2 linked regions of the Geomonas sp. RF6 genome follow. The protein of the gene in region 1 interacts with the protein of each later gene in a pairwise test. Links are inferred from orthologs where the notes say so. Each region holds a gene or a part of one and is shown on either strand. Other genes may lie near its edges. The genes, in order: eno and rpe.

Region 1 (3,208 bases):
CATCTCCTTGAAGACGCGCACCATCTCCGCGATCGGCGCGGTTATGCTCCTGGTTATGAGGGCGCCGACGGCGCATGCGACAACTATCGCGATAACTACAACGGCGAGTACGGCATTCCTGGCGTTGGCGTACGAATCCTCAGACTGGCGGAAGGAGAGCTCGGCCTGCTCTTTCTGGTACGCGGACATCTCCTCGAACGCCTTGGCGACCGCGGCGTTGCGGCGGGCTCCCTCATCCTGGAGGAGTTGCAGGGCCTCCTCCCCCTTTCCTGCCCCGGCGAGTTGCACCGCCCTGTCGTTCGCTGCTGCCGCAGGGTGCAGCGCGGTGCGCATCTTCTGCAGGAGCTCGATCCCCTTCGGCCGCTTCTCCCCGCTCTCCAGCGCCTTCAGCGCCTCGCGGTACTTCGCCCGCGCCCCCTGTACCTTTTCCCGTTCGCGCAGCTGCGCCAGGTGGTCCGGCGCCTTCACGGCGGCATCCACGCTCCTCAGTACGTTTTGCAGCTGCGCCATGGCGTCGCTTGCGGCCGCGACCCTGAGTGCGCTCGCCCTGACCGCGGTGCTCCCCGACTTCTGCACCGTCGCCAGCGCCGAGAGACATACCAGCGCCATGACCGCCAGGAGCAGTACCATCCCTCCGAATCCTGCAGCCAGCCTGAAACCTATACTCGCCTTTTTCATGTGACGATCCTCCCGCAGAGCGTTGACGAATTGCCGATAGTACAGATATCGGCAGAGCCGGAAGATTCTTAAGGTGAATTAATGATGCTGATGATTAGAAAATGGAGCTGCGGATGAAGAAGCCAAAAAGGGGGGACGGGGAAAGCGGTGCAGCGGGGGAGGGGGTGCTATGATGTGCGGGAGCCCCCGGTGAACGGGGCTCCCGCGATGGAAAAGCTACTTCTTCAGGTTGTAGAAAACGTCTTTCCCTCTGAAGACTGCGACCTCGTCCAGCTCGTCTTCGATGCGCAGCAGCTGGTTGTATTTGCAGACGCGGTCGGTGCGGCACAGGGAGCCGGTCTTGATCTGCCCGGAGTTGACGGCAACTGCGAGGTCGGCGAGGGTGGTGTCCTCGGTCTCCCCGGAGCGGTGCGAGATGACGGTGGTGTATCCGGCGCGCTTCGCCATCTCGATGGCGTCGAGGGTCTCGGTGAGGGTGCCGACCTGGTTGAACTTGATGAGGATGGAGTTGGCGATCCCTTTCTCGATCCCTTCCTTCAGGATCTTCGGGTTGGTGACGAAGAGGTCGTCCCCCACCAGCTGGACCCTCTTGCCGAGGCGGTCGGTGAGCTTCTTCCACCCTTCCCAGTCATTCTCCGCCATGCCGTCCTCGATGGAGACGATCGGGTACTTGTTCACCAGGTTCTCGTAGAAGTCGATGAGCTCGTCCGCGGTCTTTCTCGGCTGTGGCTCGTTCTCGAGGATGTACGCGCCGTCCTTGTACAGCTCGGAGGAGGCGACGTCGAGCGCGAGGAGTACGTCCTCCCCCGGCTTGTACCCCGCCCTGGAGATCGCCTCCACGATGACCTCGAGCGCTTCCTCGTTCGATTTCAGGTTCGGTGCGAAGCCACCTTCGTCGCCGACCGCGGTGTTGTACCCCTTACCTTTGAGTACCGCTTTAAGGGCGTGGAAGATCTCAGCACCCATCCTCAGCGCCTCCTTGAAGCTTTCGGCGCCGGCGGGCATGATCATGAACTCCTGGATGTCCACGTTGTTGTCGGCGTGGGCGCCGCCATTTATGATGTTCATCATCGGCAGCGGCAGCTCCTTCGCGTTCACGCCGCCGAGGTACTGGTACAGGGGGACGCCGACTTCTTCAGCGGCAGCCTTCGCCACGGCAAGGGATACGCCGAGGATGGCGTTCGCGCCGAGCTTGCTCTTGAATTCCGTTCCGTCCAGTGCCAGCATCCGGGCGTCGATCCCCGCTTGGTCGGTGGCGTCCATCCCGCTGATCTCGTCGGAGATGATGTCGTTCACGTTGTTGACGGCCTGCTGCACACCTTTGCCGAGGTAGCGCCCCTTGTCGCCGTCACGCAGTTCTAACGCTTCGCGCTCTCCCGTGGAAGCTCCGGAGGGGACGGCCGCCCTCCCCATGACGCCGGAATCAAGAAACACTTCCACTTCCAGGGTCGGGTTGCCTCTGGAATCAAGGATTTCCCTCGCGTACACGTCGGTTATCTGGCTCATTCTTCCCCTCCTTGGATATGAATAGTTAACGGGCAGCGCGTGCCCGTGTAGGAAACTGAGGATATATAGCACATTTTTTGCCAAATGAAAGCTTTATCGGTAAGGTTTCCTTAACGAGTAACGCCACGGGCGCAGGTCCCGTGACGGGGCGCACCCCGGCATTGTCATTGGTTTCCGTTGACAGTTCTTCCCGAAAAGGACTATATTCTGCTCTTGTTTGCCCAATCTCCCAGCTACTGGTTAAATCCAGGGGAAACCATATACTCTAATGCCCACCGAAAGCGGCGATAAACAAAAAAAACAAAAGAGCCCGCTTCTGAGGGTATGCGGCACCTGTCTCGATTCGATGGCGGCAGGTCTCTCCGCTGAGAGGAACCAGAAACGGACCCGCGTCCTGCTTCTCTTCTTCACCGCCGCATTCCTCGCCCTCCTCATCATTCCCAGCCCGCATTTCATGGCAGTGAGCTACCGGGAAGGGGACATTGCCACCTCCGATATCCGTGCGACGCAAGACTACCTCATCGAGGACATGCTCCTCACCGAGAAGAAGCGTGCCGAGGCGGAGGGTGCGGCTCCCTACGTGTACACCCTCGACGCCAACGCCGCGCTGGAGGTGCCGCGCCGCCTCGAGAAGGCGTTTGCGCAGGTGCAGGGGGGGGCGGGGCGCGACGTCGTCTCGAAGACCCTCGGGGTGGAACTGCGCGACCGTGAATTCCTCTCCTTGGCCCGGGTGAAGGAGCAGCGCGCCTTCCTCTCGGCGGTGAGCCAGAACCTCGCGCCCCTCTACCGGCAGCGCATCGTGGCGGACAGCGAGGACTTCGCGAAGGACCGCACCCACGGCATCCTCGTCATGAGCGCCGGAAGCAGGCAGGAACTCGCCGGAGGGGACTACTCCTCCGTCATCGGGGTTGCCGAGGCGAGAAAGGAGCTCTCCAGGGCACGGCTCCTGAACGCCGGAGCCAATCCGCGGGAGCTGGAGATCCTGAAGGGGGTCGTGGTGCGGATGATCACCCCGAGCCTGACG
Region 2 (3,313 bases), 1.8 Mb from region 1 along the record:
GATCGCCCGCTCCCCCGGAAACTATGTGAGCTATGCATCAGAGTACCGGGACGACCTGCCATAACCCCGCCCTGAGCCTCCCGCTCCAAAAGCGGCGGGAGCGCCTCATGGAGATTTTCGAGCTCCTCCTCGCCCGCTATGGAGCGCTGCACTGGTGGCCGGCGGAGACGCCGTTCGAGGTGTGCGTGGGGGCAATCCTCACCCAGAACACGAACTGGAACAACGTGGAGAAGGCGCTCGCGAATCTGAAAGGGGAGGGGGTGCTGACGGTGGCGGGGTTGTGGGAACTCCCGGTGGAGAGGCTCGCGGAGCTGATACGTCCGGCGGGATTTTTCCGGATAAAGAGCCAGAGGCTGAAGGATTTTCTGGGGTACCTGGTGGAAGGCTACCACGGGAGCCTCGACCTCATGTTCGACCGTGACTGGCGGAGCTTGAGGAATGAGCTCCTCGGCGTGCGCGGCATCGGGAGGGAGACCTGCGACTCGATCCTCCTTTATGCGGGGGAGAAACCTTCATTCGTCGTCGACGCCTACACGCGGCGGCTCTTTTCCCGGCTGGGGCTCATCTCGGAGAAGGACGACTACGAGACGGTGCGCTCCTTCTTCATGGACGCGCTTCCGGAGGAGACCGAGCTTTTCAACGAGTACCACGCGCTCATCGTGGAGCACTCCAAGCAGCACTGCAGGAAGAAGCCTCTCTGCGAGGGGTGCCCGCTGTTGGCGCTCCCGCGGCTCGTAGCATAGATCATTACGCCCGCGCGCTTCCGGCGCCGAAGACTCCCACCCCATCCGGCAACTTCACCACGACATCCAGAAACTGCTTCAGAATCCTCGCCGTCAGTCCCCAGATCTCGTCCCCGCGCCAGGTAAAGAAGTACATCGGCTTCACCCCCTCCTTCCACGGTGGCCAGTGCTCCGTCCGCATCGCCCCCTCCCCGAGAAGGTGGCCCAGCGGGACCTCGATGACCCGCTCGATCTCCCGCTCGCTCACGGTGAGAGAGAGATCCGCCGGGATGACTCCCACAACAGGCGTAACGAGATAGCCGTGGATGGAGAGGAAGTCGTCGAGGATACCGAGCACCGCCACGTCTTCGGGGGGAATCCCCAACTCCTCGTGGGTCTCCCGGAGCGCGGTCTGAACGGGATCGCGGTCCTCAGGCTCAGCAACGCCTCCGGGGAAGGAAATCTCGCCGCTGTGGTGGGTGAGGTGCGAGGTCCTCTTGGTAAAGAGGATGTGGTACTCGCCGTGGCGAATGAAGAGGGGAAGAAGGACTGCTGCCGGCACCGATCCCGGCTCCAGCGGCACGCGCTCGCGCGCGGCGAGCGCCTTTTGCAGCGCAGAAGGTAAGCCGGGCGCCCCCGTCGCACCGTTTCGTGGGTGTGCCGGGGGCGCGGGCGAGGTCACAGGATCGGCTCCTTCGCCTTTTTCTTCAGCTCTGCGATGGTGGCGGCGTAGTCGGGGCTTTCAAAGACGGCGCTTCCCGCCACGAAGACGTCGGCCCCGGCGTGGGCTATCCGGCCGATGTTGGAGATCTTCACCCCGCCATCCACCTCCAGCTCAGTCTCCAGCCCGCGCTTGTCCAGCATGCCGCGCAGCGCCTGGATCTTGGGGATGCACGCCTCGATGAAGGACTGCCCACCGAAGCCCGGGTTTACCGTCATGAGGAGCACCAGGTCGAGGTCCTCGAGGACGTACTCGAGGTGGTTCAGGGGCGTGGCGGGGTTGAGCGACACCCCGGCCTTCTTTCCGAGGGACTTGATGAGCTGCACGGTGCGGTGCAGGTGGAGGGTTGCCTCCGCGTGGACGACGATGATGTCCGCTCCTGCCTTCGCGAACGATTCCACGTAGCGGTCCGGCTCTGCGATCATCAGGTGCACGTCGAGAGGAAGCTTCGTGACGCGGCGGACCGCCTCCACCACGAGTGGCCCGATGGTGATGTTCGGCACGAAGCGTCCATCCATCACGTCGACGTGCACGTAGTCGGCGCCGGCCGCCTCGATGGCGGCAACCTCTTCCCCGAGGCGGGAAAAATCGGCGGAAAGTATCGACGGAGCTATCTTTTTCATGCGTTCTCCCTGTGCTTTTTCGGGTTCTTTGGGAAGTCGTAGTGGTTGTGATTGAGGTTCCCCCTCCCGTGACGGGAGGGGACGTTGCTACCGACTGTGTCCCTAATTTTCCGATCCCTTTTTTTTCAGTCTTGCAGCGAAGAAGCCGTCCATGCCGCCGCGGTGCGGCCAGCTCCTGAAATAGCCCTCTTTGGTCATGAGCTCTGAGTACTCAGGGAAGAGGGCGGCGAGGTTCTCCGCCTCGAATTCCGGATGCCCCGCGAGGAAGCGCTGCACCACGTTTTCATTCTCCTCAAAACTGGTAGAGCAGGTGGCATAAAGCAGGGTGCCACCGGGCTCCAGGTATTGCGCGAGGTTTTCCAGGATCGCAAGCTGCCCGGTGGCAAGGTTCAGAAGCTCCGCCCGGGTGCGCCACCATTTTCCTTCCGGGTGGCGCCTCAGGACGCCGAGTCCGGAGCAGGGGGCGTCGACGAGGACGCGCTGGAAGCGCACCTCGGAAATAGCGGGACTGGGAATCGCCGCATCCATTGTGAAGGTCCGCACGCTCTGGATCCCGAGCCTGTCGCAGGTCTCCTTTATCAGGCGCAGCTTCTTCGAGTGCATGTCGCAGGCGCAGATCTCGCCGCGGTCCCCCATGAGCTGCGCTATCTGGGTGGTTTTCCCCCCCGGCGCGGCGCAGGCATCGAGGACGCGATCCCCCGGCTGAGGGTCGAGGAAGAGGGGGGCGAGCTGGCTCGACTCGTCCTGTACCGTAAAGAGCCCCTCGGCGAAGGAGGGGAGCCTGGTGATGGGGCCGGAGTTGCTGATACGCACCCCCTGCTTTGACCAGCGAGTGGGGGAGCATGAGACTCCTTCCTTCTCCAGCCGTTCCGCCAGGGCGTCCCTGTCCGTCTTCAGCGTGTTCGCCCTGAGTGTCAGGGGGGCGGGCTCCGCCATGGCGGCCGCCAGTTCCTCCGCCTCGGCGAAACCAAGCTGGTCGCACCACTGGCGGGTGAGCCAGGTGGGGTGCGAGTAGCGGGCGGCAAGGTACTCCGCGGGTTGCGTCGCAGGATCGGGGTAGGTGATCCCGTCCTTTCCCCTGAGGGCGTTGCGCAGTACGGCATTGATGAAACCTGCAGCGCGCGGCACTATCTCCTTCGCGAGGTTCACCGTCTCGTTCACCGCGGCGGAAACCGGGACGCGGTCGAGGAAGAAGACCTGGTAGGCCCCCAGCCTCAGCAGAAGGAGGACGGTGAGTTCCAGCTTTG

Evidence for each region.
Region 2: the proteins of eno (region 1) and rpe interact in binary tests that used the Escherichia coli proteins (3 or more experiments, as listed by UniProt). The link is inferred for Geomonas sp. RF6 from one-to-one orthologs.

What each region holds. Positions count from the first base shown.
Region 1 is NZ_CP087999.1:3,310,422-3,313,629, forward strand. The notes cover bases 40-2,932. They hold eno (phosphopyruvate hydratase), read right to left. Parts: upstream 2,185-2,932; coding sequence 895-2,184; downstream 40-894. Other genes in these bases: LPW11_RS14300 (methyl-accepting chemotaxis protein), read right to left, coding at 40-678; LPW11_RS14310 (HD family phosphohydrolase), read left to right, coding at 2,453-2,932. Outside these bases: more of LPW11_RS14300, read right to left, coding at 1-39; more of LPW11_RS14310, read left to right, coding at 2,933-3,208. UniProt on the Escherichia coli protein: Catalyzes the reversible conversion of 2-phosphoglycerate (2-PG) into phosphoenolpyruvate (PEP). It is essential for the degradation of carbohydrates via glycolysis.
Region 2 is NZ_CP087999.1:1,473,882-1,477,194, reverse strand. What follows is about bases 234-3,231. They hold rpe (ribulose-phosphate 3-epimerase), read right to left. Parts: upstream 2,067-3,231; coding sequence 1,401-2,066; downstream 234-1,400. Other genes in these bases: rsmB (16S rRNA (cytosine(967)-C(5))-methyltransferase RsmB), read right to left, coding at 2,169-3,231; LPW11_RS06355 (NUDIX hydrolase), read right to left, coding at 748-1,404; LPW11_RS06360 (endonuclease III domain-containing protein), read left to right, coding at 234-743. In the rest of the region: LPW11_RS06365 (gamma carbonic anhydrase family protein), read left to right, coding at 1-64; more of LPW11_RS06360, read left to right, coding at 108-233; more of rsmB, read right to left, coding at 3,232-3,313. UniProt on the Escherichia coli protein: Catalyzes the reversible epimerization of D-ribulose 5-phosphate to D-xylulose 5-phosphate.